2 regions of the Spiractinospora alimapuensis genome follow, and region 1 is predicted to be linked to the other one. Evidence: predicted binding sites of a transcription regulator. Region 1 holds the regulator's gene; the other holds the start of a gene.

Region 1 (7,652 bases):
TCGTTGACGGTCATGGCCTCGATCGTCAGTGACCTGTTCGTCCCTTCGTACTGTCCGACGAATCCATCGGACTGCAGCCAGCCGGCGAGTGCGGCTTCCGCGATGTCCTGCTTGGTGATCTCGTCCTCGCCGAAGGCATCTCGCCGGTGCCACTGGACCGTGTGGCCTGGCTCGAGGGAGCCAGCGGGGACGAACCCTCCCGCGTCCACACCGGGGCCGGTGGACTTCCAGACCAAGTGATCAGCGGTCACGTCCAGCGTGTAACCGGCCTTGGTGTGGAGACGGAGGACCTCCTTGGTGCCGTTCATCTTGGTGGCGAGGACGCGTGTGAGCCCGTGGGCGTCGTACACCTTGGTGCCGACCGCGTCACTCTCCACCAACTCACCGATGGGCACCAACCCGGCCGGGGTGCTCACCAACGCGTCGTAGGGCTGGCACGCGGAGACCTGTTGCGCGGACTGGGTCCCGACGTTGAACCACACGGGGGAGTTGAAGCTGAAGAGCTGGTGGGCGAGGGCGTACTTGAGCTCGTGGTCGAAGACCTCGGCGTCCTCGTCGGACGCGAAGTAGCCGTTGTCCCTGCCGGCGCGCGTGTAGGAGCCGGCGACGCGGTCGATGAGCTGCTTGAGGCTCCACTCCCGCTCCGGGGTGCCCAGTGCGCCCCGGAAGTACTTACTGGCCACGATCTGCGTGGCGTTCATCGTCCAGGCCACGGGGAACTCGACGCCACGCTGCTCGAAGTTCACCGTGCCGTCGCGCCAGTTCGTCATGACGACGTCCCGGCGCTCCCACTCGATCTCGTCGTAGGGGTGCACACCTGCCGTGGTGTGAATCCGCTGGACCCGCAGCCCCTTGCGCTGACTCCCCCGGCCCTTGCGCGCCGTGGGGCCGCTCGCGGTCTCTGTCATGTCACTCCCCCTGAATCTCGCCATACCCACAACACCCGCGGGACCCGCTCCGCGGGCGTGTCATCGTCTCTCTCGCCCGAACTCGCACCCGTCGGGACTCAAACCACCAGCTACTGGGACGCCCGCTCCGCGCGCAGTCCCTCGATCTCCCGCTCGAAGTCCTCGATGGACTCGAATCCTCGGTACACCGACGCGAAGCGGAGATAGGCCACCTCGTCCAGTTCCCGCAGCGGCGACAGGATCGCCAGACCGATGTCATGCGCGGGAACCTCCGCGACGCCTCGCCCGCGGATCTCGTCCTCCACCCGTTGCCCCAGGAGAGCGAGGGAGTCTTCGGCCACAGACCGCCCCTGGCATGCGCGCCGCACCCCAGCGATGATCTTGTCGCGCGAGAACGGTTCGGTAACGCCTGACCGCTTGGACACCATGAGCAACACGGTCTCCTGGGTCGTGAAACGCCGGTCACAGTCGGGACAGGCTCTGCGTCGCCGAATCGCCGTCCCCTCCTCGGCCGACCGGCTGTCGATCACCCGGGTGTCCGGGTGACGGCAGAATGGACAGCGCACACCGATCCCCTTCCCCACGTGCCACACGGCCCGGCTGAGCCTACACCCCTCATGAGCACAAGGTGTAGTCGAGTGAACTTCGATCAGCACAAGATGTTGTGGTTAACCTACGACCGTCGCGAGAGATACGCAACCCGAAACGGGGCGCGCCGGCGGTGACGCGTATCGCGCCGCGCGAGCTGACATCCTCACCTCCCCACCCCTGGGCGCCGGACAGCCTATCCAGCGTTCGCCGTTCTCTAGGTAAAACAACACGGACCGGCGGGACCATCCCCACGAACCACCACGCGACGGCCGACCATGCCGGTCAAATAACACAAAATTCGAACAAAAGTTCGCCATCGAATTGGCGAGGGCAGGAGAACGCATTCCACGGGTGCCCCGCGCGGCCACAGAAGTGTTGAGGGGCCGCACGCAACGGGATTCTCGTCGAACGTTTGTTTGAGATATCTCAGGGAGGTATGTAATGTGAGCCGTAACGTGACGTAGCCGCGGAACACACTCCCCCATCTACGCCGCCCGACGATCCGCCGAGGAGGCCGGAAGTGCAGAAGACCCCGTCGCCAAAGGCACGACGCTCGAACGGGCGTGGCACGGCGACAGCGACGCTGCGCCCGACCACGGCGAGCGCGCCGGACGCCAACGGCGACACCACGTCCCCGGGAGACGCCGAGGCGCCGCCGAAACTGACGGCGCGACAACAGAACGTCCTGAACTTCATGTTGCGCTACGTCCGTCAGCGCGGTTTCCCGCCGTCCATTCGCGAGATCGGCGACGCGGTCGGCCTCTCCAGCCCCTCCAGCGTCGCCCACCAGCTCAACGTGCTCCAGCGCAAGGGCTACCTGCATCGCGACCAGAACCGTCCGCGGGCCATGGAGATCCAGATTCCCGGCCAGCCGCCGGTCCGCTCCGACGCGTCCTCCGCGCCCGACGACCCCGGCCCCGTGACCGACGTCCCCGTCGTGGGACGCATCGCCGCCGGTGGTCCGATCCTGGCGGAGGAACACATCGAGGACGTGCTCACGCTACCCAAGCAACTGGTGGGTGAGGGGCGCCTGTTCATGCTGCGCGTCGTCGGCGACTCGATGCGCGACGCGGCGATCACCGAGGGCGACCTCGTGGTGGTGCGCCAACAGCCGGAGGCCAGCAACGGCGACATCGTCGCCGCGCTGCTGGATGACGAGGCCACCGTCAAGGTGTTCAAGCACGACGGCGACCACGCGTGGCTGCTGCCCCGCAACGACGCCTACGAGCCGATCAACGGCGACGCCGCGACCATCCTCGGCAAGGTCGTCACCGTGATGCGCAAGGTCTAGCGGTCAACGAAGGAAGAGGGCGGGGCCTGGGCCCCGCCCTCTTCCTTCGCGCGGCCTCGCCGCTTCGGTTCCCGTGCATCGGTGGTGGGTGCTGTCGACCGCGGCAGAGCGGGTCGAGGTGCGCCCCCACCGGTTGGATGTGGCGTGATCCCGGTGGGGGTGGAGAAGTCCTGATGGGAGTGGCCAACCCGCTCCGCGGCCCGCCCAAGGAACACGACCTAGTAGTCACCGACGGCGACGTGGGCGACCACGTGTTCGGCGAGCTCCCGCGCGCCGGCGATGGCGTCCTCCTGGCCCAGACCACCCCACCGCCCGTCATCGTCCTGGGCGTCGTGGCAGGTGACGGTGTACATGTTCGCGGTCACCGCACCGACGCAGCCCACCTCGTCGCTGACGTTGTACCAGGTGGCCGCCGCGTCGCCGATGCCCTCGACAGCGGTGCCGGAGTGGTCGGCGATGTCGGCCTCCAGGTCCTCCAGTGCGACGTCGCCGCCGGAGACACCGACGACCGGGTCGTCTCTGTTGCGGATGAACACCACCGCGGCGAATCCGGCGGTCTGTCCGTAGCGCAGCGAGGCACTGCTCCACTGGCAGTCCCTTAGCTCCCAGCCGTCCTCGTTGTCCGCCTCGTCGACGGTGTGCTCCGCGTTGGGCACCAGACCGGACAACACTGATCCCTCGGCGGTGTCGCACTCGGGAAGCGCGCCGTGTTCGCCCACGGGTTCGCCGGTCGGCGGCGCGGCGTCGTCGGCGACCCCGCCGCCGTCGTCAGTGAGGATGATGACGGCGACGACGGCGACCACCGCGGCGAGCAGGATGGACAGCCCCACGGCGGCGACCGCCGCGAGCCCACGCCGTCGAGGGGCCCGCGTGGAACGGCGCTTCCGCCGTTCCCGGCCGCGGCCTCCCCCGGACGGATCCGCCTCGCGTCGCGGCCGTGGCGGAAGCCCCTGGCCGGGAGGTGGCCCGGGGCTCCCGACTGGGGACGGGGCCGGCTCCGTGGAGCCGCCCCGCGGAGGCAGGCTCATGTCTCGCTCCTCATGGTCGGTGGGGCACCGACCGGATCGTCAACGTTCGAAGGGGCTGTCACGGTGGGGATTGGGACGTCTCGGGTCTCGCCCGCTACACCGACGGCGCCGGCGGGTTCGGTGCGCGTACGGAACGGTCCGCAACCGGCCACCGTGCCGGACGACCGAAACCAGCGCCGGCGCTAGGCGCGGGCCTCGATCTCACCGACGACCTCGCGACTGAGCTGGGTCGCACCGTCGATAGCGGCCTGCTCGTCGATCGATTCCAGGTCCATGAAGTCCACCGCGGCGTCGTAACAGGTGACGACGTAGATGTTGTCGGTGATAGCGGCGACGCACCCCCACTGGCTGGCCGATTCGTAGAAGGAGTGAGCCTCGTCCCCGATACCGTCGACCGGGCTCGTCGTGCGATCGAGAATCTCGTTCTCCAGGTCCTGCTCCGTGATGCCGACAGGGTCGTTGCCCTCGTTGCGCATCAGGAAGACCTGGGCGTACCCGGGGGCGCCCGCGGTCCCGGACTCGCTCTGCCAGTCGCAGTTGAGACTGTCCCAGAAGTCGTGTTCGGCGAACTCGTCCCGGGTGAGCTCGGGGTCGGGCACGTGTTGGTCGAGGGACGCGGGCATGATGTCCTGGCACTGGGGTGTCGCCTCGTGCGTCATTCCACCACCGCGCAAGATCAGGACCGCGGCGACCCCGACCACGATCAGGACCAGCGCGGCACCGGCGGCGATGAGACCGATGAGCAGTCCGCGTCGTTGTGGTGCGGGCGGTGGTCCGGGCGGCCCGTAGGGGCCACCAGGAGGTGGCGGTGCGCCGGATCCACCCCAGTACTGCGGTTCTGGGTAGGGGTTCGGGGCTCCGTACGAGGGCTGTGGCCCCGACGGACCGGGTGGCGGATAGGGCGGCTGAGCCCAGGAGGGATCCTGTGGTCCATGGCCACCGCTCGGATCACCAGGGCCCCCGTAGGGCCCCTCGGGGGGGTTGCCGTAGGGCGGCTGCGACATCAGTGGGCCCCTTTCTCGTGCCGGCGTGGGGAGTACGAGATGACCAGCGGTCCCACCGTACTAGGCCAATTACGAAACGATACGTGATAAAGGACAGACCGCACATGGTCGCCCACGCCGGGCGACCGTCGGACCTGGGGCCTTTCGGGGACAGAAACGTCACCGGGCTCATCGTTCATGGCGCACCGTGGACAGCGGCTCAGGTCAGAGTCCGGCATCGATGGCGTTGGCGACCTCTGTCGCCACCTGGGTGGCGGCGTCCGCGTCCAGGGCGGAGCCCGAGTCTGGGTCCGTGGCGGTGTAGGCGACGCGAACCACGAGGTTGTCGCGCACGAAACCCGCGTGCGACGTCCCGCCGCCGCTGGCCGTGGAGACGGTCAGCGGATCGGGCGCCTCCTGGTCCCCCGGGTCCAGGCCGCTCTGTTGCGCCTGGTCAGCACCGGAGGAGTCACCAGTGGAGTAGAAAACCTGGAAGTCCACCTGCAGGGCACCGGCGTTGGTGTCGGGATTGTCCACCGAGGTCCACACGCAGCTCTGACTCGCCCCGTGGTGCAGTGGGGTGGACTCGGCGGTGTCGAGCTGCCCTCCGGAGAGGTGCGTCTCGATCGGCGCGCCCTCCGCCTCCTCCACGCTGGCACACGCGGGAGGGGCGGCGAAGGCGTCCGCATCGGTCGGCTCGGTCCCCGGTTCCGGTCCGCTCAGCAGGAGCCCAGCGCCGATCCCGGCGGCACTGAGCACGACCACTCCGCCGGCCAGCAGGAGGGCACGCCGGGGGGTGCTGTCGAGGAGTCTCCGAGCGATCACGCGCTCACCCTAGCTGAGCCTCGGCTCAGCGCAGAAGCTGTCGCGCCATCACCAACCGCTGGATCTGGTTGGTGCCCTCGTAGATCTGGGTGATCTTCGCGTCGCGCATCATGCGTTCGACGGGGAAGTCCTTGACGTATCCCGCGCCGCCGAGCAACTGGACCGCGTCCGTGGTGATCTCCATCGCGGTGTCGGAGGCGAAGCACTTGGCGGCGGCACCGAAGAACGCGAGGTCGGAATCGTCGCGCTCGGACTTTCCCGCGGCCGTGTAGACCATCTGTCGGGCGGTCTCCAGCTTCATCCCCATGTCAGCGAGCATGAACTGCAGCCCCTGGAAGTCCGCGAGCGCCTTGCCGAACTGCTTGCGTTCCTTCACGTAGGCCAGGGCGTGGTCCATCGCCCCCTGCGCGATGCCCACCGCCTGCGCGCCGATGGTGATGCGGGTGTGGTCGAGTGTCCGCAGGGCGATCTTGAGGCCCTCCCCCGGTTCGCCGACGATTCGATCCCCGGGGATCCGGACGTCGTCGAAGTAGAGCTCGCGGGTGGGTGACCCCTTGATCCCGAGCTTTCGTTCCGGCTCACCGAGCGTGAACCCGGCGTCGTCGGCGTGCAGCACGAACGCCGAGACGTTGCGTCCACGAGGACCGTCGGGGTCGGTCACCGCCATCACGGTGTAGTAGTCGCTGAGTCCGGCGTTGGTGATCCAGGACTTCTGTCCGTTCAGGATCCAGTCATCGCCCGAACGGACCGCGCGGGCGCGCATGCTCGCCGTGTCGGAACCGGCCTCACGTTCGGACAACCCGTAGGAGAACATCGCCTCCCCCCGGGCCACCGGTGGGAGGTAGCGCCGCTTGACCTCGTCGGACCCGGCGAGCAGAAGCGGCATGGTGCCCAGCTTGTTCACCGCGGGGATCAGCGACGACGAGGCGCAGGCCCGCGCCACCTCCTCGATGATGACGCACGTCGCCAGCGCGTCGGCGCCCGCGCCACCGTACTCCTCGGGGATGTGCGCCGCGTGCAGGTCGGAGGACAGCAGGGCGTCGTAGGCCTCCTGGGGAAACGCGCTGCGCTCGTCGACCTCCGCGGCGTGTGGGGCGATCTTGTCCGCTGCGAGCTCCCGCACCACCGAGCGCAGTTCCTCGTTGTCCGCACCGATCGAGAAGTAGTCGACGTCAGCCACGGGCCCTCCATCATCGTCGTCGCCATCATCACACCCGCGCGTCACCATGTGCCTCACCATGGCACGCGGTGCCAGGATAGCGTCGAGTGGTGGTCCTGGACATACCCGTCCACGGTGTGGGGGGACATCAGGTGGAGGGAGATACGATGCGTGCGATGTCGGTGGGCGCCGGCCGGGAGGTCGTTCTCGCGGCGGTGCACCTGTTCACCACGCGCGGCTACGAGGCGACGACGATGGACGACCTCGCCGCCGCCACCGGGATGAGCCGACGCAGCCTGTTCCGGCGCTTCGGCGGCAAGGAGAACGTCCTGTTCGCCGAACACGACGACCTGCTCGCCACCGTGGAACGGTTCCTCGCGGCGTCGCCGGACCGGCCGTCGGACACCGTGTGCGCCGCCGCACGGCTCGTCTTCCAGGCCTACGTCAGCGCTCCGACCGTGACCATCGACCGGCATCGACTCGTCCGGGCGCACCCGCGCCTGCGCGACCGCGAGATCGCGATGACCGCGCGCTACCAGGCCGCGTTCAGCCACTACCTGAGCGGCGGCGCCACGGACGGCAGGGCCCTGCTGTCCGCCGAGATCTTCGCCGCCGCGGTGATCTCGGCACACAACCACGTACTGCGGTCCTGGCTGCGCACGCCGTTCCCCGACCGTGCCGACCTCACGGCCGGCGGCGAGGTCTGGAACCGGTTCGACTCGGCAATGGCCCAGGTGCGCGCCACGGTACCCAGCCCCTAGCCAGAACCGAGTGCCCTAGTTGTGGCACTCGAGCTGGATCAGCCACGCGTCGTCAGGGAGCGCGTCCAGATAGGCGTTGGTGCGCCGCTGGTAGGCGGCGAGGTCG
Region 2 (7,652 bases), 110 kb from region 1:
CTGTGAGTCTTTGACGCCCGTTCAGGAAACCGAGTTCCATCAGGACCGAGAGTCCGACCACCGTTCCACCCGCGGCCCGGACCAGTCGCACCGCGGCCTCCGCGGTACCACCGGTCGCGAGGACGTCATCGACGATCAGGACTCGATCGCCGGGCGAGACGCCGTCCGCGTGCATCTCCATGGTCTCGGTTCCGTACTCGAGATCATAGGTCGCGTCGAGCGTCCGCGCGGGAAGTTTCCCGCTTTTACGGATCGGAACGAATCCCGCCCCCATCGCGTAGGCGATCGGCGCCGCGAGGATGAAGCCACGTGCCTCGATCCCCACCACCGCGTCGACCGACTCGGCGTCGTAGCGTTCCCGCACGCCGTCCACCACCGCCCGGAAGGCCGCGGGATCGGCCAGCAGGGGAGTGATGTCCTTGAACTCCACCCCCGGCTTCGGATAGTCGGGGATGGTGCGTACGCGCTTGTCGATGAGTGTGGCGAGATCCTGCGACATTCAGGGCCGGTTCGGGTTGTCGCGATCGTCGTCGCTGCCCGTGGTCGGGAAGTCGGGGTGGTCCTCGATCCCACTCGGGTCCTGCGGCGTGAGAACCTCGGCGATGCCCGCCTTGATCATGCGGATTCGGGTTCCCGGCGACACCTCGACCTCGATGTCATTGTCGTGTACGTCCACGATGGTCCCGAACATGCCACTCTTGGTCATGATCTCCTGACCGGGCAGCAGCGAGTTCTGCATCTGGTTCTCCTGCTGCCGGCGCTTCTGCTGCGGCCGGAAGAACAGGAGGTAGAACACCGCGATGATCAGAACGAACGGGAGCATCTGAACCAGGAAACTCGACCCCTCCTGGCCCTCCGCCGCGAGATACAAAAGGCCCTCAGTCACGGGGCATCCTTCCCTCGGTTAACGAATTCCGCCGAGCACCGGGCCCGGCCTTTTGCTTAACGTACCAGGGCGGGTCGGTTGTTCCTGCGCTCGACGGTCCGCCCTACGTACCCCCCGTGTCGTCAAACAGCGTAGCCGTCCCGAACACCGTGTCCTGCGGTGGGGTCAGCCCCGCGTGCGTCCACGCCGCCGCCGTCGCGACGCGTCCCCGCGGGGTGCGCGCGATGAAACCGGAACGCACCAGAAATGGCTCCGCGACCACTTCCACCGTCTCCGGCTCCTCCCCCACGGACACCGCGAGGGTCGACAGGCCGACGGGGCCGCCGGCGAACCGGCGCAGCAACGCGTCGAGCACCGCGCGGTCCAGGCGGTCGAGTCCCTGTTCGTCCACCTCGTACAGGCTGAGTGCGGCGCGGGCGTTCTCCTTGGTCAGGTCGCCGTCGCCATGCACCTCGGCGTAGTCGCGGACCCGGCGAAGCAGCCGGTTGGCGATGCGGGGCGTCCCTCGGGACCGACGCGCGACCTCCACCGCCGCGTCCTCGTCGAGGCGGACCCCGAGGAGGTCAGCGGAGCGGCGCAGGATGGCCTCGAGGTCCTTCGCTGCGTAGAAGTCCAGGTGGGCGGTGAACCCGAACCGATCCCGCAGCGGGGCGGGAAGGAGGCCCGCGCGTGTGGTGGCCCCGACCAGTGTGAAGGGGGCGAGGTCCAGGGGGATCGCGGTAGCTCCCGGACCCTTGCCGACGACGACGTCGACCCGGAAGTCCTCCATCGCGACGTAGAGCATCTCCTCGGCGGGGCGGGCCATGCGGTGGATCTCGTCCAGGAAGAGCACCTCCCCCTCGCGCAGGGTGGAGAGGATGGCGGCGAGGTCGCCGGAGCGTTCGATGGCGGGGCCGGAGGTGATACGAAGCGGCGCGCCCAACTCCTCAGCGATGATCATCGCGAGGGACGTCTTTCCCAACCCGGGGGGTCCGGACATCAGGACGTGGTCGGGGGCCCGGCCACGACGCTGCGCACTGCGCAGGACCAGGGACAGTTGGTCGCAGACGCGGTCCTGTCCGACGAACTCCTCGAGCCGTTTGGGCCGCAGCGCCCCCTCGACCTCGTTGTCCTCCAGCCCGGCCTCGGGCGAGACCAAGCCCCGGGGCTCGTCGTACTCCTCGGCGTCCGTCACTGCTCGCCCTCTCCTTCCACCACGGCCGTCACGCCCGGCTCAGCTTACGCAGCGCGGTTCGCAGCAGGGTCGCCGTGTCGGGCGCGGCGTCGTCGGCGAACTCGGTGGCCGCGGCCTTGACGGCCGTCTCGGCGTCCCGTGTCGACCATCCCAGATTGACGAGACCCTCCACGGCCTGGGCGCGGGTCGGCGGTGCCCCCGCCGAGGAGGAAGGAGCGTCCACGGCTCCGCCGCCCAGCTTGTCGCGCAGTTCGAGGCAGATCCGCTGTGCGCTCTTCTTGCCCACGCCGGGAATCCGCGTGAGAGTGGCGGTGTCCTCGCTGGCGACCGCGTCGCGCAGCGCTTGGGGAGTCAGTACGGCGAGCGCCGCCAGGGCGATCCGCGGCCCGATGCCGCTGGCGGTCTGGAGCGCCTCGAACACCGTGCGCTCCTCGCCGGTCCCGAACCCGTAGAGGGTCAGGGAATCCTCACGCACGACCAGGCTGGTGGCGACCGTCGCCGTCTCGCCGACGCGCAACTGGGCCAACGTGGCCGGCGTGCACAAGGCGGACAGCCCGACACCACCCACGTCGATCACGGCGGAGTGCGCGTCCACGGCCATGACCCGACCGGTGAGGAATGCGATCACGGAACCCTCGTCTCCTTCAGGGCTGCCGACGGGCGAGCGCCACTCGACGCTCGTAGTCACGTCGCGCCTGTTCCACGCGTGTCTGTGCGCCCCCCCGCCAGATGTGACAGATCGCCAGGGCGACGGCGTCGGCGGCGTCGGCCGGGCGGGGGGCTTCCGAGAGGCGCAGCACCCGGGCCACCATCGCCCCGATCTGCGCCTTGTCCGCGCGACCACTCCCGGTGATCGCGGCCTTGACCTCGCTGGGGGTGTGCGTGGCCACGGAAAGGTCCCGGCGGGCGGCGCAGACGATCGCGATGCCGCTGGCCTGGGCCGTACCCATGACCGAGCTGAGGTTCTGCTGCGCGAACACGCGCTCCACCGCGAGGACGTCGGGCTGGTACTCGTCGAGCCAGCGTTCGATCCCCCGCTCCACGTCCAGCAGGCGGCTGGGCAGCCCGGCCTCGGGAGAGGTTCGTACGACGCCGGCCCCGCGCAGGCTCAACGCCCGCCCGGCGACGCCCTCGACCACCCCGAGTCCGCACCGGGTGAGCCCCGGATCGACTCCCAACACACGCACCGCGCCCCCCGTGGTCTCGCTCGAACGTTCGTTCGTTGAGCCTACAGGTGCCCGGCCACAACGGCCGCCCCGACGCGAACCTCGGTACGCGGGACACCGGAAGCCTCGAGGACGCCCGTCGGGTGCGCACCGGGGTCGGATCACGTCGACGCGGGACACCGAGGACACTCCGCGCCCGACATGAGGCCGGTGGGCGCCACGCTCCACCTCTCCATCCCGCACGAGGGGCCGAGGCGGGCGACGACAGCGGGTGGTGCGCTTCGACGACACGCGGGGCCGGTGCGGCTCCCGGCCGCCGGGACCCGCGTGGCGACCGACTGGAGCGCCAGATATGGTCCGCACGTGGCGCGGGCACGGCGCGACACCGCGGAGTCGCTCCGTCGGGGAACGGTGTGTCGCGACGGCGACGGAATCCGGCACGCGGCTGACCGCCAGGGGCCTCGTACGTGAGGAACAGCGCGGGCGTCGGACGGTCCCGGTGTCCCGGTCGCCCCGATTGGTCGGCGCTCCCGGCGGCACTCCTGGCTGGTCCACCCGTGACCCTGAGGTCGCCATGTCGAGCGACGTCTTCCGGACAACAACGCTCGACCTCGCCCTCTCCCCGCGCGTCTCGCCACCGTCCACTCGGAGCTGCCCGCCGCCGCGGTCCGAGCGGTTCCAGCGAGGCCATGGGCACACGCGACGCCCCGGCTCGGTCTCCCTCAGGCGGTGCGCCGTATCAGGACCTGACGCGTTCTCACCGCTCGGACCTCGAGCCCGCGAGTCGACGGCTCAACCGGACGGGACGCGCCGCGAACGACCGTCCTTCCGATGCCCACGGCCGCCGAACCACCCGAGTCTCGATCCACCCTCGAGGGCGGACCCACTGGTTCCCCGACCCCGCCTTGAGCGCACACGTCGGGAGCTCTCAGGGCGGGGGCCGCGGTGGACGGCTTGTTGCTCTCCCGCGCCGGTCCGATGCGGCACCCGAGTGCGCAGTGCCGTCGGGGTCCTGTTGGTCGCACGCGACGTGGACCCCGGCGTCGGGGTGGGGCCCGTTCCCCAGCACCACACCGCCATTCCGGCAGACGGTGCGATGAGGTGGTCGTCCACGAACCCGCGCTAGTCGATCTTGGCCATGATCTCGTCGGAGATGTCCGCGTTGCTGAAGACGTTCTGGACGTCGTCGGCGTCCTCGAGGGCGTCGACGATGCGGATGACCTTCCGCGCGTTCTCCTCGTCGACGGGGACCTCCATGGTGGGGACGAAACTGGACTCGGCCGACTCGTAGTCGATGCCCGCGTCCTGCAGCGCGGTCCGCACGGCGACCAGGTCCGTGGGTTCGCTGATCACCTCGTACGCCTCACCGAGGTCGTTGATGTCCTCAGCCCCGGCCTCCAGCGCCGCGAGGGTGACGTCGTCCTCCGTCGTGCCCTCCTTGGGGACCACGACGACGCCCTTGCGGTTGAACAGGTAGGACACAGAGCCGGCGTCCGCCATGGAGCCGCCGTTGCGTGTGACCGCCACCCGCACGTCCGAGGCGGCTCGGTTACGGTTGTCGGTCAGGCACTCGATCAGCAGCGCCACGCCGCCCGGGGCGTAGCCCTCGTACATCACCGTCTGCCAGTCGGCGGCACCGGCCTCCTCGCCCGCCCCGCGCTTGCGCGCCCGTTCGATGTTGTCCAGCGGGACCGAGTTCTTCTTGGCCTTCTGGATCGCGTCGTACAGCGTCGGGTTGCCATCAGGGTCACCTCCACCAGTGCGGGCCGCGACCTCGACGTTCTTGATGAGCTTGGCGAAGAGCTTGCCCCGCTTCGCGTCGATCACGGCCTTTTTGTGTTTGGTGGTGGCCCACTTGGAGTGGCCGCTCATTTACGCCGATCCTTTCACCGTCTAAAGCTTCCGTCGCTCGGACGCGGGCGTCTCCGGGAGGGGCTGCGACTGGCGTCCCCGTCGCGTCGCCCGATCCTACCGGCCGACCGGGTCGGGCCCGTCGCCCCCGAACCGCGCGGCGCCTCACCGCATGGTGCCGTAACGCCTGCTCATTGGCTGTTCGGGCACGATCGGAACGCGGTGACGCGCTCCATCGTCCCGGGACCTCGCGCCGAGTCGTCTTTGGAAAGAGTAGATGCGGGGCGGGCGTGGTTCCACCGTCGCCCCCGACCGACATCCGGCGTGTGGGCCGTGGCTGGCGGCGCGTCTCTACTCGGAGCCGGGCGACGCCCGGTCCGACATGGCCGGCGGTTCGTCGTCGATCTCGAAGAATTCGGGGCTGGGGGCGCCCCCGGCCAGACGCAACCAGCGCACCAGACGCCGGGACCGCGCGTGCCGCGTCGCGGCGACAGCATCGTTATAGAACCTACGGGCGAACAGGGTGCGACGCGCCTCGGCCGCGACTTCGTCGAAGACCGCCCGGTCGTCCACCGCCACGGGACGCACGCCGGCGTCGTCGAGGACGGCCCGTAGCGTGCGTGACAGCGCGCTCTCCGCGAGTTCCATCCGGTTCCGGTCGGCGGAGGCGGCGGACCTTCGGGCCTTGGCCACGGCCTCGGCGAGCAGGAGCTGGGACGCGGGGTCCAACCCGGGCAACGCCGCCAGCTCCCCCACCACCGTGTGCCTGCGGGCCAGAGCCGTGTCCAACGCGGAACGCGCCGTCTCCAGCCGCGTGTGCAGACCGTCGAGCCGACTCGCGCGCCAGGAAGTGTAGAAGGCCAGCAGCACGAGCACGAGCGCGGCGACACTCGCGGCCGCGACCCAGTCGGGGATCACGGTCTCGTCGAGGGGGGCGCGGCCGTGGCGGCCGGTCGTGGCGGACAGACGGTTTCGTAGACCCGCACCACGTCGCTGGCGATACTGGCCCAGTCGAAGCGTCGCACGGACCGCCGCGCCGCCGTGGCGAGGGCGGTCCTGCGCTGGGGGTCGTCCAGAAGCTCGGCCACCGCGGTGGCGAGCGCGTCCGCTCGGCCGACGGAGAAGAGCGCCCCGGCCCGACCGTCCAGGAGGACGTCGCGGAACGCGGGAATGTCGCTGGCCGCGATCGGCACGCCGCTGGCCATCGCCTCCGCGAGAACGATGCCGAAGCTCTCGCCACCGAGGTTGGGGGCGCAGAAGACATCGACCGAGTGATAGGCGCGGATCTTGTCCTCCTCGCTGAGTTGGCCGGCGACCACCACTCGATCCCGGTGCTCAGCGGGAACGTGCGTCTGGACCGCGCCACCCGCGCCGGGGCCCGCGATCAGGAGTCTCAGGTCGTCCCTCGTGGCGGCCAACATCGTGAAGGCCTCCAGCGCCACGCGCAGCCCCTTGCGTGGTTCGTCCATCCGCCCGAGGAATCCCAGGGCTCCGCCGGATCCGGGCCAACCCGCCAACGGCTCCGCGTCCTGATACCGGGCGACGTCGACACCGTTGGGGATGAGGACGGCGTCCCCACCCAGATGCTCGACCAGGGTGCGTCGCGCCTCCTCCGACACGGCGATGCGTCCGTTGACCCGTTCCAGCGCGGTGCACAGCGCGGCCGCGGACGCCGCCATCGCGCGGGAACGGGTGTTGCTGGTGTGGAAGGTCGCGACGATGGGCAGGTCGGCGAGCCAACACGCCAACAGGGAGAGACTGGGCGCCGCCGGCTCATGGACGTGCAACAGGTCGAAGTCGCCGTCGCGGACCCAGGACCGAACCCGGCCCGCGGCGCGTACGCCGAACGAGAGTCGAGCCACCGACCCGTTGTAGGGGACGGGGATGGCGCGCCCCGCGGCCGTCACGTGTGGGGGCAGGTTCTCCGGCCGGTCGCACGGGGTCAACACCCGCACCTCGTGGCCGAGCCCTATCAGCGCTTCGGAGAGGTCCCGCACGTGCTGCTGCACTCCGCCCGGAGTGTCCCAGGTGTAGGGACAGACGAGCCCGACCCGCATCTCAGACCCCCTCCGGTGCAGTGGCGGGGAAGTCGACGGTGAACACGGGACGCAGCATGTGCCAGTCGTGGGGATGTTCGGCGATCTCCGCCTCGAGGACCGTGGCGAGGTGCTGGGTCAGCGTGCGAACCCGCTCCTGCCTGGGGCCGGATCGTGGCAGGGGGAGCTCGGGGTGCACACGGATCCTGAGGTACGGGCCGTCGAACCACAGGCCGACGGGCATCAGTGCCGCCCCCGTGGCCACGGCCAGCGCGGCTGGGCCGGCCGGGAGGCGCGCGGGTTCGCCGAACAGCGTGACCTCCACTCCGCGACCGGTGAGGTCCCGGTCGGCGAGGAGACACACGAGTCGTCCCTGGCCGAGCCGCCGGGTGAGGGTTTCGGTGGTGCGGACGCCGTCATCCAGCGAGAGCACCTCCATCCCCAGCCGTTCCCGGAAGGTGACGAACCGTCGGAACAGTTCCTCGGGTCGTAGGCGCTCGGCGACCGTGGTCAGGGGGGTCCCCCGGGAGCAGATCCAG

The links. The regulator LexA, encoded in region 1, represses DNA repair genes until DNA is damaged. The targets are predictions, from matches to a motif close to TCGAACANNTGTTCGA.
Region 2: ruvC (crossover junction endodeoxyribonuclease RuvC) is a predicted target of LexA. The motif match lies at 3,268-3,283, and genes of this name have one in related genera.

Annotation. Positions count from the first base shown of each region.
Region 1 is NZ_CP072467.1:5,420,776-5,428,427, reverse strand. Features, by position in the region: gene J4H86_RS25260 (vitamin B12-dependent ribonucleotide reductase) at 1-908, opposite strand, end outside; gene nrdR (transcriptional regulator NrdR) at 1,019-1,474, opposite strand; gene lexA (transcriptional repressor LexA) at 2,083-2,790, shown strand; gene J4H86_RS25245 (hypothetical protein) at 3,009-3,620, opposite strand; gene J4H86_RS25240 (hypothetical protein) at 4,001-4,822, opposite strand; gene J4H86_RS25235 (hypothetical protein) at 5,027-5,626, opposite strand; gene J4H86_RS25230 (acyl-CoA dehydrogenase family protein) at 5,652-6,806, opposite strand; gene J4H86_RS25225 (TetR/AcrR family transcriptional regulator) at 6,953-7,546, shown strand; gene J4H86_RS25220 (hypothetical protein) at 7,562-7,652, opposite strand, start outside.
Region 2 is NZ_CP072467.1:5,530,026-5,537,677, reverse strand. Features, by position in the region: gene J4H86_RS25725 (adenine phosphoribosyltransferase) at 1-499, opposite strand, end outside; gene yajC (preprotein translocase subunit YajC) at 500-886, opposite strand; gene ruvB (Holliday junction branch migration DNA helicase RuvB) at 990-2,060, opposite strand; gene ruvA (Holliday junction branch migration protein RuvA) at 2,089-2,688, opposite strand; gene ruvC (crossover junction endodeoxyribonuclease RuvC) at 2,705-3,247, opposite strand; gene J4H86_RS25700 (YebC/PmpR family DNA-binding transcriptional regulator) at 4,349-5,098, opposite strand; gene J4H86_RS25695 (hypothetical protein) at 5,429-5,995, opposite strand; gene J4H86_RS25690 (glycosyltransferase family 4 protein) at 5,992-7,134, opposite strand; gene J4H86_RS25685 (phosphatidylinositol mannoside acyltransferase) at 7,136-7,652, opposite strand, start outside.